3 regions of the Aromatoleum evansii genome follow, and region 2 is predicted to be linked to each of the others. Evidence: predicted binding sites of a transcription regulator. Region 2 holds the regulator's gene; each other region holds the start of a gene.
What was found. Region 2 encodes FNR, which switches genes on or off when oxygen is low (the NO sensors DNR and NnrR bind a similar motif). Its sites were predicted from a motif close to TTGANCTAGNTCAA; they were not measured.
Positions count from the first base shown of each region.

Region 1 (10,146 bases), 2.4 Mb from region 2:
GAAGGCGCCGCCGATACGTTCGATCTGGAACATCGGACCGAAGCGCGTCAGCACGCGCGCGTCGAGCAGGCGCTGCACGCGGGCGAGGACGGTCTCTTGCGGGAGCCCCAGGCGCAGTCCGACTTCGGCAAAGGGTTGCCGGGACAGGGGGAAGTCCCCCTGCAAGGCGTTGATCAGCGCGCGATCGATGTCGTCGAGCACGGCGGGTGCCTCGGCGGGCGCGCGACGGCCGCTCATTTGCCCGTATCCGGGAGGTAGCAGGCGCCCGTCTGCTTGAAACGGCGACAGCTGAAAAGCACCTCGTGCGCCCATCGGTCGAGCCCGAGGCGAGCCGCGATATCGTCACGCGCCGCACGCACGGCCTCCTGCGAGCGACCGTGAATCATGCAGAAGAGGTTGTAGCGCCACGCCGGCAGCGCCCGGCGGCGCCGATAGCAGAGGGTGACTACGGACTCCGCGGCCAAGAGCCGGCCGATCCCGCTCACCGCCTCGTCCGGGACGTCCCACACGCACATCGCATTGGCGCGGAAACCGAGCTCGTGATGGCGCACCACGATGCCGAACCGCTTGACCATGCCCTCGTGGAGCCAGCGCTCTATGAGCTCGAGCGTCATTGCCTCGCTGATCCCCGCCTTGCGGCCCAGCGCATCGAAAGGACGGGGCTCCAGCGGCAATCCTTCCTGAAGTGCCCGCATCAGGGACTGCTCCAGGCCCGGCAAGGCACAGGCGGCCTCGGGGACAGGGACCGGGGGCGAGCCTGCCACCCTGTCGACCGCACGCCCGTTGCTTCCCCTCAGGTCGAAGCCGAGGTCGATGTGGAACTCCTCTTCCAGCGGCAGCACGATCACGGGACAGCCGGTCTCGCTGTCGATGCGGGCGACGATCTCCTCGAGCCGCGCCGACGACGCGGCGGTGATGACGAACCAGAGGTTGTAGGCGTGCTCGCGCTGGTAATTGTGGTTCACCTCGGCGATGGCGCTCACCCGCGCGGCGATCTCGTCGAGGCGCCCCACCGGCGCCGCGAGGGCCGCAAGGGCGCTCGCCCCGATGCGGCGCGGCGCGAACACCGCCCCTACACGGCTGACGACACCCGAGGCCTGCCAGGCACGCAGCGCGTCCAGCGTCTGCTCCTCCCCCAGACCGCATTCCGCCCCGATCCTCGCGAATGGTCGCGACACGAGCGGGAATTCGCGCTGGTAGTCGTTCAGGAGACGGAAGCTCGACGCGCCGATCGTCGTATCGGGAACGCCTGCGGTGGCGAGATCGCCCGTTCGCACCCCATGACAACTCATACTCAGAACCCTGTGCGGAACGCGCGGCTGGTGAAGAAGATCCCGCTGGGACTCGCGGCCGGCAACTCCGCGAGCTTGCGTCGCGTGCCCGTATCGTAGATCGCGACCTTGTTGTCGTCCCGCGCCGAGATCCACACCGCCTCGCCCTTGGGCGTGAACTCCAGGTGCAGGATCGCCCGTCCCGGCTGCAGGGTATCGACGAGGCTGTTGTTGAACGTATCGATGACCTGCATCCAGCCGTTGTCCGGGAACGCGAAATTCACCCACACCTCGCGTCCGTCCGGCCGCGCCATCACGAACACCGGCTGGCTCTTCACCGGAATGCGCGCGACCTCCTTCCAGCTTCCGAGCTCGACGACGAGCACCTCGTGGCGGCCGATCGCCGGCAGATAGGCGCGCCCCGCCGCCACCGCCCAGCCCCGCAGGTGGGGCATCTTGTAGACTGGAAGGGCCTGCTCGCCTCGCCCGTAGCCGGGCAGGATGGTGCGCACCCCCTGCGCCGGCTGCCACAGATCCAGCATCGACAACCCATCCTCGCCGAAGAGCCCCGCGATGTAGTAACGGCCGTCAGGCGTCACGAGGGCGTCGTACGGCTGCTTTCCTGCAGGATAGCGCTGCGTCTTCGGATTCCTGGGATCCGACAGGTCGGTGACGCGGATCTCGTTCCCGTCGAACAGCGAATAGACGAAGCGATTGCCCGGCAGATCCGCCAGCCCCACGACCTTCGAGCGCTTGCCTTCGGTGCCATAGTCGGCCGGCACGTCGGCCACGAGCTCCAGCGTATCCGCGTCGAAGGCCTTGATGCCGCCCGGCTCGTAGTTCTGCGCCACTACCAGGCGCCCGTCCTGGGAGACCGCTCCGCCAATCGAGTTGCCCGCCTGCACGACGCGTTTTGCGATGGCGGCGGTCAGCAGGTCGACCTTCGTCAGCCCGCCATCCCGCCCGAACACGTACGCGTAACGGCCATCGCGCGAGAACACCACCGACGCGTGCGACAGGTCGCCCAGCCCGGACACCTGCGCCAGCGACTTGCGCCCGGACGTCTCGATCACCTGCACCTGCCCCGTCGCGCGCTCGATCACCACACCCAGGTCCCCGGTGCCGCGCAGGACCGGCTGCGGAGTCGCGCACGCCGACAGCAGCAACAGCGGGACGGTCCACCACATGTATTTAACGATCAGGTGCAGCATACGATCCTCATCTCATGACGGGCTGCCGGCGACTCGCAGACGCCCTCAGCGCGCGGCCCCTTGATCCGCCGGGAATCCTTCGGAAAGCCGATCCACGATCCACGCCGCCTCCTCTTCCACGACGATGCCGCGGAACGGGGGCATCGGCGTACCGGGCCGCCCCCCGAGGATCGTCGCTATGAGGCTCTCACGGGGCTTGTCGCGGAGGGCCGGGGGAGTCAGCGCAGGCCCCAGCCCGCCCTGCAGCGTCAGCCCATGGCACGAACCACAGTCCTGGCGCACCAGATGCACGAGCTCGCGGACGCGCTCGGGCTGCACCTGCGGCAACGCATCCTGCGCGCTGGCCGGCGATGCTGCAGCGACGGCAATAGAAGCCAGGAAAACGTTCCGATACCTCCCATGCGCCACGCCGCCACCTCCTCAAGGTTGATCGCCCGCCCCGTGCGTCTCGCGGCGAATGCGCGAAGCCGAACCGCAAACGGCGAGACAAGTATCGAGACGCATCATCTTGCGCTCCTTGATATCGGTTAATTTCCCCGGCGGCGAGTAGGGATACAGTGTCGGCGCTTGACAGCTGAATTGCCACACAAGAACCAGCCGCGCTGGTACGGCCGCGCGGCGTCCTGGAGAGCCATCCATGAGCATGCACAATCGCGTCCCTGACCCGAGGCAGTGCAGCGCGGGCGACGCATCGCGCCCGACCGGCAAGGTGTATCTGGTGGGAGCCGGCCCCGGCGACCCTGAATTGCTCACACTCAAGGCGGCCCGCCTGATCGGCAGCGCAAAGGTGGTCGTGTATGACCACCTCGTCGGCGACGGCGTCCTCGAGCTGGTCAACCGCAACGCCCGCCTGATCTATGTCGGCAAGGAAGCAGGCAATCATTCTCTCCCGCAGGACCAGATCAACGACCTGCTGGTCGAGCTCGCCAGCACGGGCCTCGACGTCGTGCGCCTCAAGGGCGGGGACCCCTTCATGTTCGGCCGCGGCGGCGAAGAGATGGAGGAACTGCTCGAACATGGCATCACGTGCGAAGTCGTGCCGGGCATCACGGCCGCCTGCGGCATCTCCGCCTGTACCGGCATGCCGCTCACCCATCGCGATCATGCTCGGTCCGTGATCTTCACCACCGGACACCTCAAGGACGGCACCGTGAACCTCGACTGGCCGGCCCTTGCGCGCCCCAACCAGACAGTCGTGATCTACATGGGCTTGGGCGCGCTCGACATCATCTGCCGGCAACTTATCGCCCACAAGCTTCCCGGCGACACCCCTGCAGCGGTCGTGCATGCCGGCACGACGGCCCGGCAGGTCGTCCTCGCCGACCGGCTCGACCGGCTCGCAGAATCCGTCAAGCAGGCAGGACTCAAGTCGCCGGCGTTGATAATGATCGGATCGATCGTCTCGCTTCACGCACTGCTCGGCACGGAACGGCAAACGGAAGAACTTGCGCTGACGGCATGAATACCCGTCAGCAACGTACTTGGAAAAATCCCGCGTCCAAGTGTTTTCTTGAAAGGAGATAGGTCATGAGCATGAAGAGTAACTGGATCACCGGAGTATTCCTGGTCGCCAGCCTGCCGCTGGCCATCTCCCAGGCCTTCGCGCAGGGCACGGACAAGCACGTGGAAGATACCGAGGCCAAATACCACGCTGGCGGCTCGCCGATCGCCGACATCGATCTGTACAAGGACACCAACCCCGACGCGCCGAAAATGAGCAAGGCCGAGTTCGACAAGGCCCGCAACATCTACTTCCAGCGCTGTGCGGGCTGTCACGGCGTGCTGCGCAAGGGGGCGACCGGTAAGCCGCTCACTCCCGACATCACGCTGCCGCGTGGCACGGAATACCTCAAGGTCTTCATCAAGTACGGCTCGCCTGCCGGCATGCCCAACTGGGGCACCTCGGGTGAACTCACCGACGACGAAGTCGACCTCATGGCCCGCTACATCCAGCAGACCGCTCCCACGCCGCCCGAATTCGGCATGGCGGAAATGAAGCAGACGTGGAAAGTCATCGTCCCGCCGGCGCAACGGCCGACGAAAAAGATGAACAACTACAACATCGCCAACATCTTCTCGACCACTTTGCGCGACAGCGGCGAAGTGGCGTTGATCGACGGCGACACGAAGAAGATCATCAACATCGTCAAGACCGGCTACGCGGTACACATCTCCCGCATTTCCGCCTCGGGTCGCTATCTCTTCGTGATCGGCCGCGATGCACGCGTCAACATGATCGACCTGTGGATGGAGAAACCCGACAACGTCGCCGAAATCCGTATCGGCCTCGAAGCACGCTCGGTCGACACGTCGAAATTCAAGGGTTACGAAGACAAGCTCGCCATCGCCGGCGCCTACTGGCCGCCCCAGTTCGTCATCATGAACGGCGACACGCTCGAGCCGCTGAAGATCGTATCGACACGCGGCCTCACCGTCGACACGCAGGAATACCATCCGGAACCGCGCGTGGCCTCCATCGTCGCATCGCACTTCAAGCCCGAGTTCGTCGTGAACGTGAAGGAAACGGGCAAGACCCTGATGGTGGACTACTCCGACATCACCAACCTGAAGATGACCGAGATCGGCTCCGCACGTTTCCTGCACGATGGCGGCTGGGACTCGTCGAAGCGCTACTTCATGGTGGCGGCGAACCAGTCGAACAAGATCGCCGCGATCGACGCCAAGGAAGGCAAGCTCGCCGGCATGGTCGAAGTGGGCAAGATCCCGCACCCGGGACGCGGCGCCAACTTCGTCCATCCGAAGTACGGCCCGGTTTGGGCGACCGGCCACCTCGGCGACGAGTCGATCGCGCTGGTCGGCACCGACCCGAAGAACCACAAGCAGTACGCCTGGAAGCTGGTCGAAAACCTGAAGAGCCAGGGCGGCGGTTCCCTGTTCATCAAGACGCACCCGAAGTCCAAGCACCTGTACGTCGACAACCCGCTGCATCCCGAGGCCAAGGTCAGCCAGTCGGTCGCCGTGTATGACCTGAAGAACCTGCAGGCCGGCTACAAGGTCCTGCCGATCGGCGATTGGGCCGGCTTGAAGGACGATGGAGCCAAACGCGTGGTGCAGCCCGAGTACAACAAGGCGGGCGACGAGGTGTGGTTCTCGGTATGGTCGGCGAAGGATAAGGAGTCGGCGATCGTCGTCGTCGATGACAAGACCCTGGAGCTGAAGACCGTGATCAAGGATCCCAAGCTGATCACGCCGACCGGCCACTTCAACGTGTACAACACGCAGCACGACGTCTACTGAGCGCCCCGGGGCGGCCCAGCCGCCTCGGCCAACAACACCGACGGCCAGCCTCGCGCTGGCCGTTTCGCTCTACGCAGGCCCTTACTTCTTCAGGCGCGAAACGACGAACAGGATCACGATCGCGCCGATGACCGAGCCGACGAAGCCGGCAGGCTGGCCCGGGCGATAGAGCCCGAGAAACTGGCCGCCGTAGCCCGCAAGCATCGCGCCGCCAATCCCGAGCAGCGTCGTCATGATGATGCCGAGGCCGTCCCTCCCCGGATGCAGCAGGCGGGCAAGCAAGCCGACGATGAAACCGATGACGATGGTGGCGATCAGGGACATCCGGATACCTCCCTATGTGTGAGCCGCCGGCCAGGCGGCGAGAAATTCCTTCCAGTGCGGCGCATCGATGCGCGCGAGCGACTGGCGTACGACATCCAGCTCCGCCTCATACGCCGCCGTGTCGAGCTGGCCGCGCATGCGCTGGAAACCGAGATACACGAGATAGGTATTCACCACATCGGTCTCGCAGTAGTCGCGAATCTCGGCAATCCGTCCCTCCTGCCAGGCCGGCCACACTGCCGAACCGTCCATCCCGAGCTTGCCCGGGAAGCCCATCAGCTTGGCGAGCTCATCCAGCGGCGCGTTCGCGCGCGGCTGGTACATCGCCAGCAGATCCATCAGGTCGAGATGCCGGCTGTGATACCGACCGATGTAGTTGTTCCACTTGAAATCGCGCGAGTCGTGATAATCCCCCTCACCCTGATCCCAGTAGCGCGGAGCGGACACCCCATGTCGCAGCCCGCGGTAGTGCAGTACCGGCAGGTCGAACCCGCCGCCGTTCCACGACACGATCTGAGGCGTGTAGCGCTCGATGCCGTCGAAGAAGCGCTGGATGATCTCCCCCTCGCCGCTGTCTGGCTCCGACAGCGAAAACACGCGGAACTGGTTCCCATCGCGCAACGCGCAGGAGATCGTCACCACACGCTGCAGGTGATGCTGCAGGAAATCGCTCCCGCCCGCCGCGCGACGTTGCTGGAACGCGAACTCGGCGACCTCGTAGTCGCTCAAGTCCTCGGGCAGGCCGTTGAGCACACGGATGCCGGCCACATCCGGAATGGTTTCGATATCGAATACGAGCACCGGCATCCGCGAGTCTCCAGAAAGATCGTCAGCCGGGGAATACGCCCGTCGACAGATAACGGTCGCCGCGATCGCACACGATCGAGACGATCACGGCATTCTCCAGCCTGGCGGCAAGCCGCACCGCCACGTGCATCGCCCCACCCGACGAAATGCCTGCGAAGATACCCTCTTCGCGCGCAAGCCGCCGCGTCATTTCCTCGGCATCGGCCTGGCTCACGTACTCCAGCGCATCCACGCGCGGCTTCTCGTAGATGCGCGGCAGATACGCCTCGGGCCACTTGCGGATGCCGGGGATCTGCGAGCCCTCCTCGGGCTGGCAGCCGATGATGCTGATCGAAGGCTTCCTTTCCTTCAGGAAGCGCGAGCAACCCATGATCGTGCCCGTCGTTCCCATGCTGCTGACGAAGTGGGTGATACGTCCGCCCGTCTGTTCCCAGATCTCCGGTCCGGTCGCCTCGTAGTGCGCCAAGGGATTGTCCGGATTGGCAAACTGGTCGAGGATGATGCCCTTGCCCTCGTCGCGCATGCGCTCGGCGACGTCGCGCGCCATCTCCATGCCCCCCTCGCGCGGCGTCAGCACCAACTCGGCGCCGAAGGCGCGCATCGTCTGGCGACGCTCCACGCTCTGGTTCTCGGGCATGACCAGGATCATGCGATAGCCGCGGATTGCGGCTGCCATGGCCAGCGCGATGCCGGTGTTGCCGCTCGTCGCCTCGATCAGCGTATCGCCGGGGCGGATGTCGCCGCGCCGCTCGGCATGCACGATCATCGACAATGCCGGGCGGTCCTTCACCGAGCCGGCCGGGTTGTTGCCTTCGAGCTTGGCCAGGATCACGTTGTTGCGCCCCGCCCCGATGCGCTGCAGGCGCACCAGCGGAGTCTGACCCACATAATCGTCGAGCGTCTTGAAATCCATCTTGCCTTGTTCCGGAATGGTTGGTCCGCCCCGATCTTAAGCCGCCGCCCCCCGAATCGATAACCCGCCCCCCGGCATAAGCTTATAGCGCCATCGGTGCGCGGCGCGCCTGTCAGCGTCTACCGATCCCGTGATACTCGAGGCCGGCGCGCTTCATCGTCGCGGGCTCGTACATGTTGCGGCCGTCAAACACGACCGGATGACGCAGCAGCTCGCGGATCCGGCCGAAGTCGGGACTGCGGAACTCCTTCCACTCCGTCACGATCACCAGCGCGTCCGCCCCCTCGAGGGCCGCCATCGGACGGTCGACGTAACGCAGCCGCGGCTCGTCGCCAAAGATGCGCCGCGCCTCGCCCATCGCCACCGGATCGTAGGCCGACACCGTTGCACCGCGGCGGAACAGCTCACCAATCACCACCCGGCTCGGCGCATCGCGCATGTCGTCCGTATTGGGCTTGAACGCGAGCCCCCACAAGCCGAAATGCATTCCCGAAAGATCGGATCCGAAGCGTGCCACGATCTTGTCCACCACTCTCAGCTTCTGCGCGTCGTTCGCCTGCTCGACCGAGTTCAGGATCAGCAGGTCCCGTCCATGCTCGCGCCCGGTGCTCACCAGCGCCTTGACGTCCTTGGGGAAACACGAACCGCCATAGCCGCAGCCAGCGTACAGGAAGTGCCAGCCGATGCGCGGATCCGAGCCAATGCCCTGACGCACCAGCTCGATATCGGCCCCCAGCACCTCGGCCAGGTTCGCCAGCTCGTTCATGAAACTGATGCGGGTCGCCAGCATCGCGTTCGCCGCGTACTTGGTCAGTTCTGCGCTGCGCACGTCCATGACCAGCAGCTTCTCGTGGTTGCGCTGGAACGGTCCGTAGAGTTCCCGCATCACCTGGATCGCTCGCTCATCCTCGGCCCCCACGATGATGCGGTCCGGGCGCATGAAATCCTCGACCGCGGCCCCTTCCTTCAGGAACTCCGGGTTCGACACCACGCTGAACGGAAGGCCGGCGCCCCTCGCCCCGAGTTCGGCGGCGATCGCAGCACGCACCTTGTCGCCCGTGCCCACCGGCACCGTCGACTTGTCGACCACCACCCGATAACCGTCCATGTGACGGCCGATGTTGCGCGCCGCCGCCAGCACGTACTGAAGATCCGCCGATCCGTCCTCGTCCGGCGGCGTGCCGACGGCGATGAACTGTATCGCACCGAACCTGGCCGCCATTTCCACATCAGTGGTGAACGAAAGGCGTCCCGCTGCGACGTTTCGTCGCACGATCTCCAGCAGGCCCGGCTCGTGGATCGGGATCCCGCCCTCCTCCAGGATGCGAATCTTTGCCGGATCGACATCCAGGCACAGCACGTCGTTACCCACGTCGGCGAGGCAGGCGCCGCTGACGAGGCCCACATAACCGGTACCGACCACGGTGATCTTCATCAATTACCCCACGGGAAATGGAATGCGGCCCGCATTCCGCGAACCGCCGGAAACCTCGATCAGCGCGCGGCGCTCACGGCGCCAGATCGTACTCTTCAGTGCGCCGCGGCGGGTAGGTTTCCCAACCGCCGCAGGCGGGGCAACGCCACTGGAACTGGCGCGCCTTGAAGCCGCACTCGGCGCAACGGTAGCGCGCCACCCTGCGCGTATGGCCGTGGATGAGCTGCTTCACCAGCTCGATGTCGCCGCGCTGCTCGGAAGGCGCATGCAGCAGCGCCGCCTCCAGGAGCTTGTCGAGACCCAGCAGCGTCGGATTGCGCCGCAACTCCTCGCGCACCAGATCGTACGCGGCGCGCGACCCCTCCTTCTCGAGCTCCCAGTGGAAGACCTCGTCGAGAAGATCCAGCGAGGCATGCCGCTCGAGCCATGAGCGCAACAGCGTCTGCCCCTGCTCGACCCGCCCCAGCTTCGCATGCGCGTCCATCACGCGCTCGGCGACCAGCGCCAGATAGATGGGATCCTGGCTCTCGACGCGCTTCCACACGTCGATCGCCTCCTCGTAACGCCCCTGCGCAGCCAGCAGGTCGCCCTGAACCAGGCTCGCCCTGACGCAGCGCCGGTTGATCGAGAAGGCCTCGTCCAGATACTTCTGCGTTTCCTCGTACTTCGAACTCGCGAGGGCCGACGTCGCAAGTTCGCAGTAGAAGTTCGCCACCTCCTTGCGCCACATCACACTCTCGTGATCGGGCAGGGCCTTGGCCGCTTCCACCGCCTTCGCCCAGTCCTTCTCCTGCTGGTAGATCTCCAGCAGATAACGCATGGCGAGATCGTTGAGGCGGGAATTGCGCAGTTGCGCGAACACGGCTTCCGCACGATCGAGCAGGCCTGCCTTGAGGTAGTCCTGCCCGAGTTCGGCCAAGGCCTGCA
Region 1 is NZ_CP141259.1:4,293,144-4,303,289, forward strand. It holds gene U5817_RS20145 (Lrp/AsnC family transcriptional regulator) at 1-237, opposite strand, end outside; gene U5817_RS20150 (Lrp/AsnC family transcriptional regulator) at 234-1,292, opposite strand; gene U5817_RS20155 (cytochrome D1 domain-containing protein) at 1,295-2,482, opposite strand; gene U5817_RS20160 (c-type cytochrome) at 2,528-2,851, opposite strand; gene cobA (uroporphyrinogen-III C-methyltransferase) at 3,126-3,944, shown strand; gene U5817_RS20170 (cytochrome D1 domain-containing protein) at 4,016-5,740, shown strand; gene U5817_RS20175 (GlsB/YeaQ/YmgE family stress response membrane protein) at 5,822-6,064, opposite strand; gene U5817_RS20180 (3'-5' exonuclease) at 6,077-6,871, opposite strand; gene cysM (cysteine synthase CysM) at 6,894-7,784, opposite strand; gene U5817_RS20190 (UDP-glucose dehydrogenase family protein) at 7,897-9,219, opposite strand; gene lapB (lipopolysaccharide assembly protein LapB) at 9,293-10,146, opposite strand, start outside.
Region 1: a site for FNR is predicted at 3,000-3,013, ahead of cobA (uroporphyrinogen-III C-methyltransferase). Genes of this name have one in related genera too.

Region 2 (10,146 bases):
TGTTGCTCGATTCTGCGCACATCATGGAAAAGGAGGCGGAGTGGATCAACCGTGGCAAGCGCGAGCGCAATCTGCGCCGCGGCTACGAGGCGGCTCCGCTGTATACCGTCAATCAGGCACGAGCGAGCCTGGCGAGCCTGCGCAAGGTCGCATACGGCGAAGAGTTTACGCCGCACCCGGGGGTCCGTTGCCGCTTTCATGACGCGGGCCACATCCTGGGATCAGCGGTGATCGAGCTCGACATCGAATCCGGCAGCGCTGTGCGCAAGGTGGTTTTCAGCGGTGACCTCGGGCAGCCGACGAGGCCGGTGTTGCGCGACCCTACGCCGATTCCGGAGGCGGACTTCCTTGTTGTGGAGTCTACATACGGCAATCGCGCTCACCGCGCGATGGCGGAAACCGAACGGGAGCTTGTATCCATACTCAAGGACACGCTCGAGCGCCGGAAGGGCAATGTCATCATCCCGGCGTTTGCTGTAGGGCGCACGCAGGAAATGCTGTTCGTGCTGGCGGGGCTGGTGCGTCAGGGCAAACTGGACGGGCTGGATGTGGTCGTCGATTCGCCGATGGCGGCGGCAGTGACAGAGCTCACGCTGCGTTACGACGAGCTGTGGGACGACGAAACGCGCGAGCTGCTTGGCTGGATCCGTGCCCACGGCGAGCGTATGCGCCTGAGGTTCGTTCAGGATGTGGAAGAGTCGAAGGCGCTGAATGACGAACGGTCCGGGCTTGTGATCATTTCGGCAAGCGGGATGTGCGAGGCGGGGCGGATCAAGCATCACCTGCGCTACAACATCGACCGCAGCGAGTGCAGCATCGTGATCTGCGGTTTCCAGGCGGCAGGCACGCTGGGCAGGCGCCTGGTTGACGGTGCCCGCGCGGTCACCCTGTTCGGCGAGCGGATCCCGGTGCGGGCCGCAGTCCATACCATAGGGGGGCTGTCGGCCCACGCCGACCAGCCGGCGTTGCTGGAATGGCTGGCGAATTTCGTCCAGCCGCCACGCCATACGTTTGTCGTGCATGGCGAGCTGCAGGCGGCAACTGCGCTGGCGGATGCAGTGGATGAGCGGTTCGGCTGGCCGCATGTCACGGTTCCGGCCGCGGGGCACTGTTATAGTCTGACTTGAGCGTCATCGCGACGTGCGGGAGCGTCGGGCCATGAAGAACGGAACTGCGAACAGGAAGCGTGGTGCGGGAGATCCTCAGCGAGCCGTGCGGCGCGCACTTCGCGATATCCACGACAGCGTCGAAGGGACCCTCGATCCGCTCGGGATGGCTGCCCCGATCATGCATGCACAGCTTGCCTGGCTTGCTCACCCCCAGGAACTTGCCGAACGGATGGTCGAGCTCTCGAGCGACCTGTGGCGCCTGCAATGGCATTCCGCCTGCCGTGCGATGGGGCTGGCCAGCAAGGATCCTGTCGTTCCCAATGCTGACGATGAGCGGTTTGCCGATCCGGTGTGGACCGATTCCGCAACTTGGGATCTGACCAAGGAGTGGTACCTCGCGTTCACGCACCACATGCAGGACATGCTCTTCGACACGCCGGGGCTCTCGAGCAAGGAGCGCCGTCGGGCCGCGTTCTGGTGGCGGAAGTGGTTGAACGCGGTTGCGCCGACCAATTTCTTCTGGACCAATCCGGTCGCCATCCGCAAGGCCATGGAGACGAAGGGCGAGAGCCTCGCCGAAGGCGTACGCAACATGCTCGCGGACCTCGAGGCGGGCGAAATCCGCCTGAGCAGCCCGGGCGATTTCAAGGTGGGGGTCACGCTGGGCACGACCGCGGGAACGGTCGTGTTCCGCAATCAGCTGCTGGAGGTGATCCACTACGCGCCGACGCAGCCGAAGGTGCATGCCGAGCCAGTCGTGATCGTCACGCCATGGATCAACAAGTTCTACATTCTCGATCTGACGCCGAAGAAGAGCATGGTCCGCTATCTGCTGGATCAGGGCCTGGACGTGTTCATCACGAGCTGGAAGAACCCCGATCAGTCGATGCGCGACGTCACCTTCGATGCCTATCTGGAGGAGGGCGTCCAGGCGATCGTCGAAACGGCGCGCAGCTTCACCGGCGCAGCCAAGGTGCATGCTGTCGGCTACTGTATCGGCGGCACGGCGCTGGCGATGTACATGGCGTGGGCGAATCGCCGCTTCCCCCCGAACGAGGTGCCGGTGGCCGACTGGACGCTGTTCACGACGCTGGTCGACTTCCATCGGCCCGGGGATATCGAGGTATTCATCGATGAGGCGAGCGTCCGCTACCTTTCCGAGAACATGGCGCGCAAGGGCTTCCTCGAAGGCAAGGAAATGGCGTCCGCCTTCCGCCTGCTCCGTTCCAACAGCCTGATCTGGCACTACGTCGTGCACGGCTGGCTGTACGGCGAGGCGCCCGCGCCCTTCGATGTGCTGTACTGGAACATGGATGCCACACGCATGCCCTATGCAATGCATGCGTGGTACCTGCGCGAGCTCTATCTCGAGAATCGCCTTATCGAGGTGGATGGCCTGACGATCTCGGGGCAGCCGATCGATCTGTCCCGCATCGTCCAGCCGCTGTATGCCGTGGGAGCCGAGGACGACCACATCGCGCCGTGGGCGCAGGCGTATCGCGTCAATAATATCGTCACCGGGCCGCGGCGTTTCGTGCTGTCGAGCTCGGGCCACATCCTTGGCATCGTCAACCCGCCGGTGAATCCGCCCAGGCGCAAGTACTGGGTCGCGGCGGCCCGACGCACGGACAAGGCGGACGACTGGCGCAAGCACGCCGAGGAGCATGAGGGCAGCTGGTGGAACGACTGGGTCGCCTGGCTCAAGCCGCGCTGCGGCGAGCTTGTCGACGCCCGCCCTGCCGCGTCCGCGGCCTTTCCCGAGATTGCCCGGGCTCCGGGGCAATACGTGCTCGAGCGCTGATCCGATCCCGGCTCGACGGCTGAGCCGGGGGCGCTACCCCCGATTGACCCCTGTCAAGGTGCCCCGCGGCCTGCGCACAGAGAATCCCCCGAAAGCCCCGCCAGACGGTGCCGGTCAGCCCTGATGGCGGGCCAGGCGGGCGGGGTCCAGCAGGGAGATGTGTTTACCGTGTACCGTGATGAGTCCGGCTTCGGACAGGTCGTGAAAAATCCGCGACAGCGTTTCGGGCGTCAGATTGAGCCGCGAGGCGATGACCTGCTTGCTTGTCGGCAGGGCGATGTCGCAGGCGCCGTCGCTTTCGCCGTCGACCTGCTGCAGCAGGTAGCCGATCACCCGCTGCATGCTCGAGCGCAGGGAGTAGGTCTCGACGTCCTGGATCATGCCGTGCAGGCGGATCGCCATGCCGGCGAGGAGTTTGCGTGCGAATCCCGGATCCTGGTCGATCAGTTCCGATACCACCGCCTGGCCGATGTGCAGCAGCTGCGTCGTGGTGAGGGCTTCGGCGAACACCGGGTACGGGCGGTTGAGGAACATCACGGCCTCGCCGAAGGTGTGCATGGGGCTGATGATTTCGACAACTTTTTCGTTGCCCTGCGCGGACGACACGGCGAGCTTCATCTGACCCGAAACGACGTAGTAGAAGCCGTGCACGGGATCGCCGCGCTGGAACAGGATTTCGCCCTTCTCGAGATGGCGTTCGCGGGTGAAGCGGGCGACACGGTCGATCTCCTCTGCGGTCAGTTCGCCGAAGAAAGAAACCTGGCGCAGAGCGGCGGGGATATCGACTGGACGGTTGGGCATTTCGGACTCCGTGGGGAAACTCGTGCATTCTAACCCGCAACCCAATACGGGCCGCGATCCTGTGCCTCGGCGACTGTCTCCGTTGGGCGCGACAACGGACAAGGCGCAGGCTCGAGCAAAGCCGGCTTCGGGCTCCTTGATGCTGTTTGTCGCGCCGCACAGGACACTGTTCCTTTCCGGCGCCGTGATGCTTCTCGTGAGCTTTGCGCTGTGGGCCATCGAGCTCGGCGCCCGCGCGGGGCTGCTGCCTGCGATCGGCTGGGTGTTCCCCCCGGGGTGGATGCACGCCCTGCTCGTGACGGGCGGCGTCTTCCCCCTGTTCATGTTCGGATTTCTCCTCACCGCCATGCCACGCTGGCAGGGATACGACGAGATTGCGGCGGGGCGCTGGCTCTGGTCGTGGCGCCTGCTCGCTGCCGGGTGGGCCCTCGTTACGGTGGGGATGATCGCGCCGGGCGTTGCCATGGCGGGCTTGGTGCTCGTGCTTGCCGGATGGGGCGGGATGCAGCGCATCCTGTGGCAGGTCGCGCATCATGGCGATCTGGAGGCCCTGCATGCTCGCGTGGTGTGCTACGCGATGATCGCCGGAATGGTTGCCGTACTTGCCTGGCTCGGTTTTGCGCTGAGCGGCGATCCGGTCTGGGCGCGTATTGCGATCGAGCTTGCGGTGTTCTGCTCGCTGTTGCCGGTGTTCTTCAGTGTGTGCCATCGCATGGTGCCCTTCTTTTCCAGCGGCGTGATCCCGTCCTACGTCATGGTGCGTCCGCTGTGGGTTCTGGTGCTGGTCGTCGGGGGCAGCGTCATGCATGCCGTGTTCGACGTCGCGGGATGGTTGTCGCTGCGCTGGATCGCGGATGCACCCGCCGCGGTCGCGGCCCTGTGGCTGTCGCGGCAGTGGCGGCCGGTGCCGGCGATGAAGGTGCCCCTGCTGGGGATGCTCCACATCGGCTTTCTGTGGCTGGGAATCGCGCTGACCCTCTTCGCGATCCAGAGCGCGGCCTCGCTGCTCGGGTACAACATGCTGGGCATGGCCCCGCTGCATGCGCTGGGTGTCGGATTCTTCGGGTCCGTCCTGATGGCGATGGTGTCGCGGGTCACCCTCGGGCATTCGGGTCGCAAGCTCGCAGCAGATCGCCTGACTTGGGGACTTTTCCTCGGTCTCGAACTCGTCGTCGTCGTGCGGATCACGGCTGAGCTCGTCCCCGCAGGCTGGTCGGCGCTCGTCATGCTGCTGGCTGTGCTCGGTTGGCTGGGCGTGTTCGGCGCCTGGGCAACGCGCTATCTGCCGATCTACTGGCGCCCGCGCAGCGACGGGCGTCCGGGTTGAGCGCATGTACCCGGCGATCAAGCACCTGCACATCCTGTGTGCGATCCTGAGCATCAGCGGCTTCCTGCTGCAGGGCATGTGGATGCTGCTGCGCAGCCCCCTGGTGGATCACCGCGTCACGCGCACTCTGCCGCATGTGATCGACACGGTGTTTCTCGGCAGCGCGATCACGCTGGCGACGATGAGCGGCCATTACCCCTTCGTCGCGCCGTGGGTCACCGCCAAGGTCGTCGCGCTTGTCGTCTATATTCTTCTTGGCGCGACCGCGCTGCGCTGGGGACGCACCATGCGCGTCCGGGTAATGGCGCTGCTGGCGGCCCTGCTTGTTTTTTCATGGATCGTGTCGGTGGCACTGAGCAAGCACCCGGCAGGATTCCTCGCGTATGCCGGAGTGTTCCAATGACCGATTCGCTGATCCCTTCCTCGCCCGGTTTCGAGACGCCTCTCGAGATGCTCGAGGCCTGCCATGAGCGCCTGCAGGCGCAGCTTGCGACCCTGGCACGGCTCGCCGCATGGCTGCCGGAGCATGGTCCGGACAAGCAGGCGCAGCAGGCTGCCGCCAACGTGATGCGTTACTTCGACGTCGCTGCCGTCAAGCATCATCAGGACGAGGAGGACGACCTTTTCCCCGTCCTGCGCGCGCGTGCCGATGAGGCCCGGCGTGCCGAACTCGGCACGCTCATCGACTGGATCCTGGCGGATCACCAGAAGCTCTTTGCCGGCTGGGCGCGGATGCGCACGCGTCTTGAGCGCATTGCCGCCGGGGAAGCGACCGATCTCACACCGGCGGACGTCGACGCGTTCGCGGATGCCTATCGCCGCCACATTCAGCGCGAGGAGGGCGAGCTGTTGCCAATTGCGCGCAATCTGCTGTCCGAAGAAGACATCGCCGCCCTGTCCGGCACGATGACTGCGCGACGGCGTCAATAACGGCCGAGGGCGACGGGCGTATGAAGAGGGAAAGCCCCTTCAGGGGCGCGGCGTGGGGTGCTGGATCAGCCGCTTCAGGCCGACGATGTCCAGAATGCGGATGTGTTTCTGCTGAACTGCGATCAGCCCTTCGTCCTGGAACTTCGAAAAGGCGCGCGACACAGTCTCCAGCTTTAGGCCGAGATAGGAGCCGATCTCCTCGCGGGTCATGCGCAGGTGGAACTCCGCCGGAGAAAAGCCGCGCGCCGTGAAACGCTGGGACATGTTGAGCAGGAAGGCCGCCAGGCGCTCTTCCGCACGCATCGAGCCGAGGAGGGTCATCACGCCATGGTCGCGCACGATTTCGCGGCTCATCACCTTGTGGAACTGCAGCTGCAGCCCCTCGACCACGCGCGAAAGCTCCTCGAGCTTGCTGTATGCGATGACGCACACCTCGCTGTCTTCCAGCGCGATCGCGTTGCAGGAATGGGCTTCGGTGCTGATGCCGTCGAGTCCGAGCATCTCCCCGGTCATCTGGAAGCCGGTGACCTGTTCGCGCCCGTCCTCAAGCAGCACGTCGGTCTTGAATGAGCCGGCGCGGATCGCGTAGATTGCCTCGAAGGGATCGCCCGCGCGATACAGGTGCTGCTGGCGCTTGATCTTGCGACGTGCGCCGACGAGTTCGTCGAGACGGTCGATTTCCGATTCCGACATCCCGAACGGCAGGCACAGCTCGACCAGATTGCACTGGGAGCATGCGACCTTCAGACTCGCAACTGTAATCGGCACCGTCGCCTTCATTTGCACGATAATATTGTTCCTTCTACATCGACCGAGAAGTGGCAGGCGCCTGTCGGAATGTACCGTTGATCCACGTCAACCACGAAACTGCGGCTTTTTGAGATCGTACGGAATGCACTCAAGCGATACAACCATGACCAGTCAGAAAGATCTTGTTTTCGACCAGCAGTTGATTCGTCGGTTCGACATCAACGGGCCGCGTTACACGTCCTACCCGACGGCCGATCGCTTCGTCGAAGCGTTCGATGCCCGTGCATTGCGGGACTGGCTGGCGCAACGCGGTGTGGGCGGCGTGAGTAAACCGCTCTCATTATACTTCCACATCCCCTTCTGTAACACGATCTGCTATTACTGCGCCTGCAACAAGATCATCACCAAGGATCATGCGCGCTCGGCCAAGTACCTGAAATATCTCGATAAGGAAATCGAGATGCAGGCAGCCGCGCTGGGCGGAAGCCATCAGGTCACGCAGCTGCACCTGGGCGGCGGCACGCCGACCTTCCTGTCGCACGACGAGCTGCGCCAGCTCATGGACTCGGTGCGCAAGCGCTTCACGCTGGTGCCGAACGGCGAATACTCGATCGAAGTCGATCCGCGCAAGGTCGATTTCGACACGGTCAAACTGCTCGCCGACCTTGGCTTCAACCGCATGAGCGTCGGTGTGCAGGACTTCAACGAGGACGTGCAGGAGGCGGTCAACCGCATCCAGAGCTACGACGAAACCAAGCTCGTGATCGATGCCGCCCGTGCCACCGGCTTCAAGTCGATCAGCATGGACCTGATCTACGGCCTGCCGCGCCAGAACATCATCAGCTTCAACCGCACGCTCGAGCAGGTGCTGGAGCTGTCGCCCGATCGCATCTCGCTGTACAGCTACGCCCACCTGCCGGGTCTGTTCAAGCCGCAGCGGCGCATCGCGATCAACGACATGCCGACGTCCGACACCAAGCTGCAGATCCTGCAGCTGGCGATCCGCCGCCTGACCGAGGCGGGCTATGTCTATATCGGCATGGATCACTTCGCGAAGCCGGACGACGAGCTGACGATCGCGCAGCGCCAGGGGCGCCTGCACCGGAATTTCCAGGGCTATTCGACGCAGGCCGAGTGCGACCTGCTGGCCTTCGGCGTCTCGGCGATCGGCAAGATCGGTCCGGTGTATTCGCAGAACGTGAAGACGCTCGACGAGTACTACGATGCCCTCGATCGCGACGAACTCCCCGTCCTGCGCGGCATCGAGCTTACTGCCGACGACCTGCTGCGCCGCTCGATCATCCAGGCGCTGATGTGCCATTTCGAGCTGTCGATCGACTCGATAGAGATCGCGCACTTGATCAAGTTCGACGAATATTTCGCCGACGAGCTCGAGGATCTCAAGGCGATGGAGGAGGCCGGGCTGCTGAAGGTCAGCGACAAGTGGATCAGCGTGCTGCCCCCGGGGCGTCTTCTGGTGCGGGGTATCGCAATGGTGTTCGACCGCTACCTGCGCGCAGACCGCGAGCGCGCGCGCTATTCGAAGGTCATCTGAACCGAGCGCACAGCCCGCGGGCGCGGGCTGTGCAGGGCAGGAGAAGGTGATACAGTGCGGGCGTCCTCGGGCGCCCGTTTCTTTTTGGGCTGCGGCCGCGGGCTTCTTCTGTCTTTCCCATCGTCGCCATGCCTGAAACCGGTTACATCGCAGCCTTCCTGATCGGCCTTCTGGGAGGCACGCACTGCGTCAGCATGTGTGGCGGCATCGTCGGTGCGCTCACCGTGAACATGCCCGGCCGGGCCGGTCGCCAGTGGCAGGTGCACCTCGCCTACAACCTCGGCCGGATTGCCACCTACACCGCGCTGGGCGGTGCCCTCGGTGCCCTCGGCACGGTGGGCATGCTGTTCTCGGACATCCTGCCGGTGCAGATGGGCCTGTACGTGCTCGCGAACCTGATGCTCGTCGCCCTGGGCTTGTACTTGACCGGCTTCACACGCCTGCTCGCGCCCGTCGAACGCGCGGGCCTCGTGCTGTGGAAACGCGTGCAACCTTTCACTGCACGCTTCATCCCCGCCCGTTCGGTCGGCCAGGCCTTGCCGCTAGGGCTGCTGTGGGGATTCCTGCCCTGCGGCCTCGTCTATAGCGTGCTGACGACTGCCCTGGTGACCGGCTCGGCAGGGCGCGGGGCGGGGCTGATGCTGGCCTTCGGGCTCGGTACGCTGCCCAACCTGATGCTTGCGGGGATGGTGTTCAAGCGCTTCCGCGACATCACGCGCAACCGCCGCGTCCGTTTCGTCGCCGGAATGCTCGTCCTCGGTTTCGGCGTGTTCGGGCTGTTCCATGCCCCCAGCCTCGGCGGCGCGCTCTGGCGCGGCGTCGTGTGCGAGGTGTGAGGGCTCAGCCAGGCCGTTGGTGTGGTGGCCGGGCGCGAGCCTTCACTCGCGTGCAGGGGGCTCGGCGGCGTTCGCGAGGGCGTGGAGGATCGGGCAGGGGGCGGGCGCCTCCGTATGCTCGCAACAGGACACGAGCCCCTGCAGCGCGCTGCGCATCTCCTCCAGCTGGCGGATGCGCGACTCGACATCCGCGATCTTCGCCTGGGCGAACGCGCGTGCCCGTTCGCGGTCTGTTTCTTCGTCCAGCGCGAGCAGCTCCGAGACCTCGTCGAGGCTGAAGCCGAGCGCTTGGGCACGGCGGATGAAGCGCAGGCGAGCGACTTCGTCCATTCCGTAGACGCGGAACGCGCCCCGGTGGGCGCCGTTCGCCGCGAGCAGGCCGCGACGCTGGTAATAGCGCACGGTTTCGACGCCGACTCCGGCGGATTTCGCCAGCGCACCGATGGTGAGGGTACTGATGGGGGTGTTCATGGGGGTTGACTCCGTACTTCGGTACAGGGTTTAGACTGCCACCAGACGTTCCGTTCCGCAAGCGCCGAACGGGCCGTGCGGATCCGGGGAGGATCCGGAACCTGGCGAATGGAGTGGTGCAGATGAGTGCTCCCGAAACGACAATGAAGAGCCCGACACTGGAGTTGCCGGTGTCCGGAATGACCTGCGCCGCGTGTGCGGCGCGGATCGAAAAGGTGCTGAAACGTCTGCCGGGGGTGGACGCCTCGGTCAATCTCGCCGCGGAAAAGGCGCGCGTGAGTTTCAGCGATCCGGCCAGCGGACCCGAGCAGGTGATCGCGGCGATCCGCAAGGCCGGATTCGATGTGCCGCAGGCGACGATGGAACTCGCCATCACGGGCATGACCTGTGCAGCGTGCGCGACTCGGTTGGAAAAGGTGCTCAACCGGCTGCCGGGCGTCGATGCGGCGGTGAATTTCGCGACCGAACGCGCGACGCTGCGCTTCCAGCCGGGGCTTGTCGTTCCCGAGGCCATTCGCGAGGCCGTGCGTCGCGCGGGCTTCGAAGGGGTGGAAACGGGCATCGCC
Region 2 is NZ_CP141259.1:1,244,915-1,255,060, forward strand. It holds gene U5817_RS05640 (MBL fold metallo-hydrolase RNA specificity domain-containing protein) at 1-1,127, shown strand, start outside; gene U5817_RS05645 (PHA/PHB synthase family protein) at 1,273-2,910, shown strand; gene U5817_RS05650 (Crp/Fnr family transcriptional regulator) at 3,025-3,711, opposite strand; gene U5817_RS05655 (NnrS family protein) at 3,899-5,038, shown strand; gene U5817_RS05660 (SirB2 family protein) at 5,043-5,441, shown strand; gene U5817_RS05665 (hemerythrin domain-containing protein) at 5,438-5,968, shown strand; gene fnr (fumarate/nitrate reduction transcriptional regulator Fnr) at 6,008-6,748, opposite strand; gene hemN (oxygen-independent coproporphyrinogen III oxidase) at 6,882-8,273, shown strand; gene U5817_RS05680 (sulfite exporter TauE/SafE family protein) at 8,402-9,109, shown strand; gene U5817_RS05685 (MerR family transcriptional regulator) at 9,152-9,580, opposite strand; gene U5817_RS05690 (heavy metal translocating P-type ATPase) at 9,703-10,146, shown strand, end outside.

Region 3 (10,146 bases), 120 kb from region 2:
TCGCCTCCAGCCTGCTGCGCCTTGCGAACAGTGCCTTCTACGGCTACGGCGGAAGGATCGAAACGATCTCCCGCGCCGTCACCGTTCTCGGCATCCAGCAGGTGCACGACCTCGTGCTGGCCATCTCCGTGAGCGGTGCGTTTTCCCTCTTCGCGCCGCGCCACCTCAACATGCCGCGCTTCTGGCGCGGAGGCGTCATGTGCGGACTCGCCGCACGCGAGATCGGCCGCAGCCAGGGCATGATCGGGGTCGAGCGCTTGTTCGTCATCGGCCTGCTATCCGACATCGGTCACCTGGTGATGTACCAGACGATCCCCGAGCTCGCGCATGAAGCGCGCAGCGTCGCAACCGTCGGCCGCGAACCGCTGCACCTGGCCGAACGCCGCATCGTCGGTTGTGACCACGCCGAGGTCGGCGCTGCGCTGATGGCACACTGGCGCCTGCCGACGAGTTTCGTGGACATCATCGGCGCGCAGACCGTGCCGCGCCTCGGCGGGGACTACGTCTATGAGGCTGCGATGGTGCACGTGGCCGCGCGCATTGCCGAGGCGGACCAGGAGAACGAATCGAGCACCGCAGCCGCCGAGCGCATCGACCCCACGATCTGGGCCCTGCTCGAAATGGAACCCGCCAACCTGCGCCGCATCCGCGAAAGCGCCGAACTCGACCTGGCGAGCTACACCGCACTCTTCTTCCCGAACCTCGGCAACGAGCGCGCGCGCGCCTGAGCCAGCGCACGCCAGCGCTCCGGCCGCGGCAACGCGAACAGCGTCCGGGCAAACGCAAGAGCCTCCCCGAGCGCCTCCTCGGCCGGCACGGACAAACCCTCGCCCAACTCGAAGCGGACGGCGCGCAGCCCCAGGATGAAGGTCGGGGGAGGCGCCGCCCCCTCGATGCGGCGGAACACGTCCAGCACCGCCGCAGGCGACAGCGCATGGGAAAAACTCGACACCGACGCCCCGCCGTCCGTTTCAGCAAACGCGAAAGGCGCCTCCAGGCCGCAGGCCGCATCGATGAACAGCGCCAGGTTCGCGCCGCACAGCTCCAACGCATGCTCCACCTGGAGCTGAAACTCGCACACGACCCGCACACCAGCCGGCAGTTCGTCCTCCAGCCGCCGCAATAACAGCGGCCCTGCCGCATCGTCCCCGCGCGACTCGTTGCCGATGACGAAGATCACCAGCCGGCCGGAATCAGTCACGCACCACCCGATCCACGACCTCGCCGCCCGCATCGGCGAGTTCAAGCACCAGCGGCATCTTGCCCAGCGCGTGCGTCGCACACGACAGGCAGGGATCGTAAGCCCGGATCGCGACCTCGATATGATTGAGCAGTCCCTCGGTCAGCTTGCGCCCATCCAGATAGCGACGCGCCACTTCCCGCACCGCGGTGTTCATCGCCTGATTGTTGTGCGTCGTCGACACGATCAGGTTGCACATCGTCACGAGGTCGTCGTCCCCCACCTGATAATGGTGGATCAGCGTGCCGCGCGGCGCCTCGATGATCCCGACCCCCTCGTTGCCGCGCTCCCCGTCCGCCAGCAGAGCCCCTTCCAGGAGGTCGCCATCGCCGAGCAGATCGCGGATCACTTCAGCCGCATGCAGCAGCTCGATCATCCGCGCCCAGTGATAGGCCAGCGTCGCCCTGACCGGCTCCCCCCGCCCGTGATCGATGAACTCGCGGCGCTCGGCCTCGGCCAGCGGCGTCGGGATGAAGTCGCAGTTCTGCACCCGTGCGAGCGGCCCCACCTGGTACCACCCCTCGTCCGGCCCCAGCTGCTGCAGGTAAGGGAACTTCATGTAGCTCCAGGGCTTGACCTGCTCCCGGATGAGGCTGCGATAGGACTGATCCGGCACCTTGTCGACCAGGATCCTGCCGTCCGCATCGCGAAAGCGCAACGCGCCGTGATACAGGTCCATCGCCCCGTCGGCCCGCACCAGGCTCATCACGTTGGCGCGGAAGCGCCCGAACTCGTCGTACAAGGCAGGATCGGCCCGATGCAGCCGTTTCACCAGCTCGACCGCCGCGCGGCTCCACTCGACCATGTGGTCGATTTCCGCGCGCAGCGCGTCCCGGTCCTCCACAGCGAGAGGCCGGTTCATCCCGCCGGGCACCGAACCGGTACCGTGGATGCGCTTGCCGGCCGTCGCGCGGATCACCTCCTGCCCGAACTTGCGTAGCAGCACCCCCTGCCGCGCCACCTCCGGGTAAGCCGCGGCAACCCCGACGATGTTGCGCTTGCCGACCTCCGACTCGAAGCCGAACAGCAGGTCCGGCGACGACAGGTGGAAGAAGTGCAGCGCGTGCGATTGCAGGATCTGCCCGTAATGCATCAGGCGCCGGAGCTTCTCCGCCGAGCGCGTGATCGGGATGCCCAGCACCCGGTCCATCGCCTTCGACGCTGCCAGGTGATGACTGACGGGACAGATCCCGCACAGGCGCTGCACCATCACCGGCACCTCCCAGTACGGGCGCCCCTGGATGAACACCTCGAAGCCGCGGAACTCCACGATGTGGAGGCGCGCCTCGCGGACATGGTCGTCCTCGTCGAGCAGCAAGGTCACCTTGCCATGCCCTTCGACCCGCGACACCGGGTCGATCACCACCCGGCGCAATTGCTCCCTGCCGGCAGCCGTTTCAAGCGACGAATCCATGCGATGCCTCAATCGAAACGCAACAAGGGATGCGCCAGGCGCGGCGTGCGACCGCCGATCAGGTCCGTCAGGAACTTCCAGATCGCGTCGCCCGACGGCGGACATCCCGGGATGAAGTAATCGACCCGGACCACCTCATGGATCGGGTGCACGCGGTCGAGGAGCAAGGGCAGCTCGGGATCGTCCGGCACGCCCCCCTCCTCGATGCCGTCGCGTTTCACATACACCTGCTGCAGGCAATCACCGAGATCGAGATGATTGCGCTGCGCCGGCAGACCACCATTGATCGCGCACGCACCGACCGCAACCAGTGTCTTGCAGTTGCGGCGGAACTCGCGCAGCACGTGCACATTCTCCGCGTTGCACACGCCCCCCTCGATCAGGCCGATGTCGCAGGGCCCGCAATGCTTGATGTCGGTGAGCGGCGAACGATCGAATTCCACCACCTTGGCCAGCTCGAGCAGGCGCTCGTCCATGTCCAGGAAGGACATGTGACAGCCGAAACAGCCCGCAAGCGAGGTCGTCGCAACACGCACGCGGGGCAAACTCATGCTGTCGCTCATTCGCCCTTCTCCATCGCAACGCTGCTGATCGAGGCCTCGTCGTACTTGCGCTCGCCGATCGGCACGGCGAAGCCCACCCGCTTGCGCAGGATCACGCCCACCGGGCAGATGTCCGCAGCCCTATCACTCACCGCGAAATCCGTATCGGCCAGCCGCCCCGACTCCGCATTCACCACCAGATGCTTGCGGATCCCGCGCTCCGTCAGCGCGAACACGCCCTTGTGATCCACGTCGCGCGACGCCCGCACGCACAGCTCGCAAAAGATGCAGCGATTGAAGTCCAGCAGCACGTCCGGGTGCGACGCATCCACCGGCCGGTCAGGATAAAAGTGCGCGAAGCGCGCGCTGCTCATGTCCAGCTCGTAGGCCAGCGCCTGCAACTGGCAGTTGCCGCTCTTCTCGCACGACGGGCAGAAATGGTTGCCCTCCACGAACAGCATCTGCAGGAGAGCCCGCCGCTCGCCGTTGATCTCCGGCGTATTGCTCTCCACCTCCATCCCGTCCCGCGCCGGCAGCGCGCAGGACGAAACGTGGCGCCCGCCAACTTTCACGATGCACAGCTTGCATGAGCCGTGCGGCGGGAAATCCGGGTGCCAGCACAGGTGCGGAATATAGTGGCCGGCCGCGCGTGCGGCCTCGAGTATCGTCTGGCCTTCCTCGAACGGCACCGGCCGGCCGTCGAACAGGAACTTCCCGCCCATCGCTACACCTCCTCCCGCCAATCCAGGTGCGCGCCCGGATCGTCGCGACCGGTCATGCGCCGCGCCGTTTCGAGCGCTGCGTCGAGATCGAACGCCGGCTTGAAGTCGAGCGACACGAGCCGCCGCTCGTAGGCCGGGCGGAACTTGATCAGCGTGTCGATCACCGGATTCGGCGCGCTCGACCCGAGCCCGCAATGGCTCGCGTTCTTCAGCAGGCGGTCCAGCCACTCGATGTCGGCCAGATCCATCTTCGCCCCCTTCCCGCTCGCGAGCTTGTCCATGTAGCCCTTGAGCAGGGCCGTCCCGACACGGCACGGCGTGCAGAACCCGCAACTCTCGTGCGCGAAGAAATGCACGAAATTGCGCGCCATCTCGAACGGGTCGCGGCGCCCGTCGAACACCATGAAGGCCCCGGCCGTCGGCACGTCCTCGAACGCGATGCGCCGGTGGAACTCGTGGCCCGCGATCGTCACCCCCGACGCGCCGCCCACCTGCACGACCTGCGGATCGTGTGCACCGCAATCCTCGAGCACATGCGCTATCGTCACCCCGAAGGGATACTCATACACCCCGGGATAGGCGCAGTCCCCCGAGATCGACAGGAGTTTCGTGCCGGTGGACTGCGGCGTCCCCGTCGCCGCGAAAGCCGCGCCGCCTTGCAGGGCGATCAGCGTGGTCTTCGCCAGCGTCTCGACGTTGTTCACCACCGTCGGTCGTCCCAGATAGCCATGCGTGACCGGGAATGGCGGCCGGATCCGCGGCGTGCCGCGCTTGCCTTCGAGCGACTCGAGGAGCGCCGTCTCCTCGCCGCACACGTAGGCCCCGGCGCCCAGGTGAATGTCGATGTCGAAATCGAACCCCGCTTCGCCGAGGATCCGCGGCCCGAGAAGTCCCGCTGCGCGCCGCAGGGCCAGCACCGCCCGCAAGTGCTTCAGCAGGTAGCGATACTCCCCCCGCAGGTACAGCAGGCCCTGCCGCGCCCCGGTCGCCCAGGCCGCAAGGGTCATCCCTTCGAAGACTCGCTCAGCCTGGCTCGCCAGCAGCACCCGATCCTTGAAGGTGCCCGGCTCGCCTTCGTCCGCGTTGCACACCACCACCTTGTCGGCGCCCGGCGCATCGCGGCAGGCCATCCATTTCACCGCCGTCGTGAAGCCCGCTCCACCACGCCCACGCAGCCCCGACAGGCGCACCTCCTCAAGCCAGCCCGTCCGCCCGCGCACCATCGCCGCCTGCAGCGCCGCCCCGGGAACGAAGTCGTCTCCGAGCAGCGCCCCGCGCCGGCGGATGTTGTCATCGACGCGGAAATATTCGGCCGGCCACTCGGCCAGCGGTGTGCCGGCACGCACCAGCGATGCGATGCGCTCCACCCGCGTCTCGTCGAGCCGCGTCACGGCAAGGCCGTTGACCAGCACCGCCGGCCCCTGATCGCCCATTCCCGTGCATGAGGTTACATCGACGCTCACCTCTCCGCCGGGCGAGACCTGCCCCGGCGAGACCTCCAACCGTCGACAGAGGCTTTCCATCAACACCCGGGTGCCCAGCATCCGATCGATGATGTTGTCGGAAAAAAGGATGCGGTAACGGCCGACCGGCTCGGTGTAGAGAAAACTGTAGAACCCGGCGACGCCTTCGACGCGCGCCCGCGGCAACTCGAGCAGATCGGCAATGCGGGTCAGCGCCGCCGCAGGCAGATAGCCGATGCCGTCCTGGGTTTCGACAAGGATCTGGAGCAGTTGCGACGGTTCCCGTCGATGGCGCTCGACCGCCTGTGCTGCTATCCGCTCGGCATCTTGCATGGGCAAACTCCGGAGCTGCGCTATGCAAGGATTCTAGCAGCAAGCGATGCTGCGTTGCATCGTAGGCAGCGCCGCAAATATTTTCGTCGCGCCCGTGCGACGAACACCGCCGACCGCACAGCGATGGCCCCGCCGAAACCCTTGGCGGACGCGACTTTCAGCGTCGCAGATCACCCAAAAGCACTACTAGATCTAGTGAGCACTGAAAGCTTGACATACCGCAAAAACAATTAACATATTGTTTTTAGGTGTTTTTATTTTTTTGCAAAATCAACTTTCGCGAGCTATTCTTCACGCCGAAATACACACCATCGAACGGACTCACACACGGACTCAAAAAGACCATGAGCACGACGATCAATTCGCAGGCCAAAGGCAAGGCAGACGCCTCCACCCTCGCCCCGCAGGAAATCGCGGGCGAAGTTCTCCTCGAAAAATATGCCAAGGACGACGAACAGACCGTCGCCGAAGTCCGCACGCGCGTGGCGCGTGCCCTCGCAGCCGTGGAAGCCGAGGAAAAGCGCGCCCACTGGGAAGCGAAGTTCCTCGAAGCCCAGGAGAAAGGCTTCGTCCCCGCAGGCCGCATCAACAGCGCTGCCGGCACCAAGCTGCAGGCAACCCTGATCAACTGCTTTGTCCAGCCGGTCGGCGATTCCGTGTCGGAAGCCGTCGACGGCCGCCCCGGCATCTATACCGCGCTCGCCCAGGCCGCCGAGACCATGCGCCGCGGCGGTGGTGTCGGCTACGATTTCTCCAGCATCCGTCCGAAGGGCGCCCTGGTGAAGGGCACCCTCTCGAACGCCTCCGGCCCCGTGTCCTACATGCGCGTCTTCGACCGCTCGTGCGAGACCGTCGAGTCCGCCGGTGCGCGCCGCGGAGCCCAGATGGGCGTGCTGCGCTGCGACCACCCCGACATCGAGGAGTTCATCCACGCCAAGGACCATGGCGACCTGACGAACTTCAACATCTCGGTGGGCGTCACCGACGCCTTCATGAAGGCCGTCGACACCGACACCGATGTCGAACTCTTCCACAAGGCCGAACCGATCGACGAGCTCAAGGCCACCGGTGCATATCAGCGCGACGACGGCCTGTGGGTGTATCGCAAGCTGCGTGCACGCGAGCTGTGGGACCAGATCATGCGCTCGACGTACGACCACGCCGAGCCGGGCATCCTCTTCCTCGACCGCATGAACCAGGACAACAACCTGTACTACTGCGAAACGATCGAGGCGACCAACCCCTGCGCCGAACAGCCCCTGCCCCCCTACGGCTGCTGCGACCTCGGCTCGATCAACCTCACGCCCTTCGTGAAGAACCCCTTCACCGACAAGGCCGACTTCGACTACGCGGCCTTCGGCAAGATCGTCGACATCGCCATCCGCATGCTCGACAACGTGCTCGACGTAACGCACTGGCCGCTCGAGCAGCAGGAGAACGAGGCACAGTCCAAGCGTCGTGTCGGCCTCGGCTTTACCGGCCTCGGCGACGCCCTGATCATGCTCGGCAAACGCTATGACAGCCCCGAGGCCCGCAGCGTCGCCGCGAAGATCTCCGAATACATGCGCGACCGCGCCTACCTCGCCTCGGTCGAACTGGCCAAGGAACGCGGCGCCTTCCCGCTGTTCAATGCCGATCTCTACCTCTCCGGCGGCAACTTCGCCTCGCGCCTGCCTGCCGAGGTCAAGGACAAGATCCGCAAGCACGGCCTGCGCAACTCGCACCTGCTGTCGATCGCTCCGACCGGCACGATCTCGCTCGCCTTCGCGGACAACGCCTCGAACGGCATCGAACCCCCCTTCTCCTACACCTACACGCGCCGCAAGCGCATGGCCGACGGCACCTACAAGGAATACGCCGTCGAAGACTACGCATGGCGCCTGTACAAGCACGTCGGCGGCAACGTCGCGAGCCTGCCGTCCTACTTCGTCACCGCGCTCGAGATCTCCGCGCAGGCGCACAAGGACATGGTGGCCGCAGTCGCTCCGTTCATCGACACCTCGATCTCCAAGACCGTAAACGTCCCCGAGGACTACCCCTACACGGAGTTCGAGGATCTCTATCTCTCCGCCTGGAAGGCCGGCCTCAAGGGGCTCGCAACCTATCGCCCCAACTCCGTGCTGGGCTCGGTGCTCTCCGTCACCCCGTCGTCGGAGCAGAAGCAGCCGCAGGACGTCGAGCTTTCCGGCCCGAACAAGCGCCTGTCGATCAACAGCCTGCCTGCCCCCGTCCTCTCCAGCCTGCGCTGGCCCGGCCGCCCCGAGCTGCCCGACGGCAACATGGCGTGGACCTACATGCTCGGCACCCCGACCGGCGACTTCGCCCTCTTCGTCGGCCAGGTCGGCAATAACGGCGGCTCCTTCCCGTTCGAAGTGTGGGTCAACGGCGCGGACCAGCCGCGCGGCCTCGGCGCCGTCGCCAAGACTTTGTCGATGGACATGCGCGCGAACGACCGCGGCTGGCTCAAGCTCAAGCTCGAGACCCTGGCGCGCACGATCGGCGAGAAGTCCTTCGAGATGCCCTTCCCGCCGCACGGCGAGAAGACCATGTTCCCGGGCGTGGTCTCCGCTTTCGCCCAGGTGGTCCGCTATCGCTGCGAGAAGCTCGGTGCCCTTGAGGTGAACGACACCCCGACGCCGGTGCTGGACACCCTCTTCAGCCTGCAGGAGCCCAAGACCGGCACCGACGGCACGCTGTCCTGGACCGTAGATATCTCCAACCCGGCAACCGGCGAAGACTTCGTCCTCGGCCTGAAGGAAATCACGCTGCCCGACGGCGTGACCCGCCCCTACTCGGTATGGCTGTCGGGCAACTATCCGCGCGCCCTCGACGGACTCACCCGCATCCTGTCGCTCGACATGCGCGTCATGGATCCGGCCTGGGTCGGCATGAAGCTGCGCAAGCTGCTCAACTACCCCGAGCCGCTCGGCGACTTCATGGCCTTCGTCCCCGGCACCCGTCGTCAGCAGAACTACCCGAGCACCGTAGCCTACATGGCGCAACTCATCATCCACCGCTACGCGATGCTCGGTGTGCTCGACGAGCAAGGCTATCCGGTGCGCGAGATGGGCATTCTCGAGGCTCCGCGCGAGACCAGCGATCCGAAGGTCATGCAGGGCGGACTCTGCTCCGAGTGCGGCAACCACTCCGTGATCCGCAAGGACGGCTGCGACTTCTGCACCGCCTGCGGCGCGGTCGGCACCTGCGGCTGATCTGCTCCGGGGGCGTCCGCAAGGACGCCCCAAAACAAAACAAAAAGCGAACCATAAGGTTCGCTTTTTTTTGCCTTCGACCAGCCCGCCACGGACTCTCCCCCGGCGCAAGGCCTTCCGGGGGCCGACGTTCGCATCGTCCCGCGATGCGTCACTGCACCGCTATCGTGCAGCAGGTGAAATCGCCGTTCCCAGCAGGGGCAAGGCACGGAACAGGGCGGTGATCGTCTTCGCGTCGGTGATCACGCCCTCCATCACCGCACGAACCGCCTCATCGACCGTAAACGTCAGGATTTCGAGAAACTCCCCATCATCGAGCGCATCGCCAACGTGGGTCAGATCACGAGCCAGGAACATCTCGATGCGCTCATCCGAGTAGCCAATACAGGGATGCATGACTCCGAGGTACTGCCACGCAGCGGCCTCGTAGCCCGTCTCCTCGCGCAACTCGCGCCGGGCGCAAGCAAGCAGCTCCTCGCCAGCGTCGATCTTGCCGGCGGGCAACTCCAGAAATGCGCGTCGCAGCGGATAGCGGAACTGCCGTTCAAACACGAGGCGCCCGTCGGGCAGGACCGCGATGACGACGACAGCACCCGGGTGGGTGATGTACTCACGAACCGATTCGCTCCCGTCCGGGAGCGAAACCCGGTCCCGACGGACCTTCAGCAGGACGCCGTCGTAGACCGGGGAGGATTCGAGCTCAGACTCTTCGAGCGGATCCCGCTCAGAGGGATGCAAGGAGCGCATAGGCGCAGAGCGACATCAGCCCCTGCGGAAGCAGGCCGAGCACGGCGATGGCGAGGCCGTTCGCCGACAACAGGAAGCGCACTTCACCCTGAGCACGGATAGGGGCGGAATCGACCGGCTCGTCGAAGTACATGACCTTCACGACGCGCAGATAGTAGTAAGCACCGATCACCGACATCAGCACCGCCACCACGGCCAGCCAGACGTAGCCCGCCGCGACGACAGCCTGCAGGACCGAAAGCTTCGCGAAGAATCCGATGAAGAACGGGATGCCCGCCATCGAGAACATCACGATCATCATCAGCGCAGCAAACCACGAATTGCGCTTGTTCAGGCCCTTGAAGTCCTCGATGGTTTCAGCCTCGAAGCCGGCACGCGACAGCAGGATCACCATACCGAACGACGCGAGGCTCATGATCACGTAGGACACGGCATAGAACATCGCCGAGCTGTATGCATTGAGGGCGAAGTTG
Region 3 is NZ_CP141259.1:1,368,731-1,378,876, reverse strand. It holds gene U5817_RS06310 (HDOD domain-containing protein) at 1-728, shown strand, start outside; gene U5817_RS06305 (hydrogenase maturation protease) at 677-1,180, opposite strand; gene U5817_RS06300 (Ni/Fe hydrogenase subunit alpha) at 1,194-2,654, opposite strand; gene U5817_RS06295 (NADP oxidoreductase) at 2,663-3,205, opposite strand; gene U5817_RS06290 (2Fe-2S iron-sulfur cluster-binding protein) at 3,214-3,918, opposite strand; gene U5817_RS06285 (NAD(P)H-dependent oxidoreductase subunit E) at 3,921-5,714, opposite strand; gene U5817_RS06280 (adenosylcobalamin-dependent ribonucleoside-diphosphate reductase) at 6,059-8,926, shown strand; gene U5817_RS06275 (NUDIX domain-containing protein) at 9,089-9,673, opposite strand; gene nuoN (NADH-quinone oxidoreductase subunit NuoN) at 9,651-10,146, opposite strand, start outside.
Region 3: a site for FNR is predicted at 5,925-5,938, ahead of U5817_RS06285 (NAD(P)H-dependent oxidoreductase subunit E). Genes of this name have one in related genera too.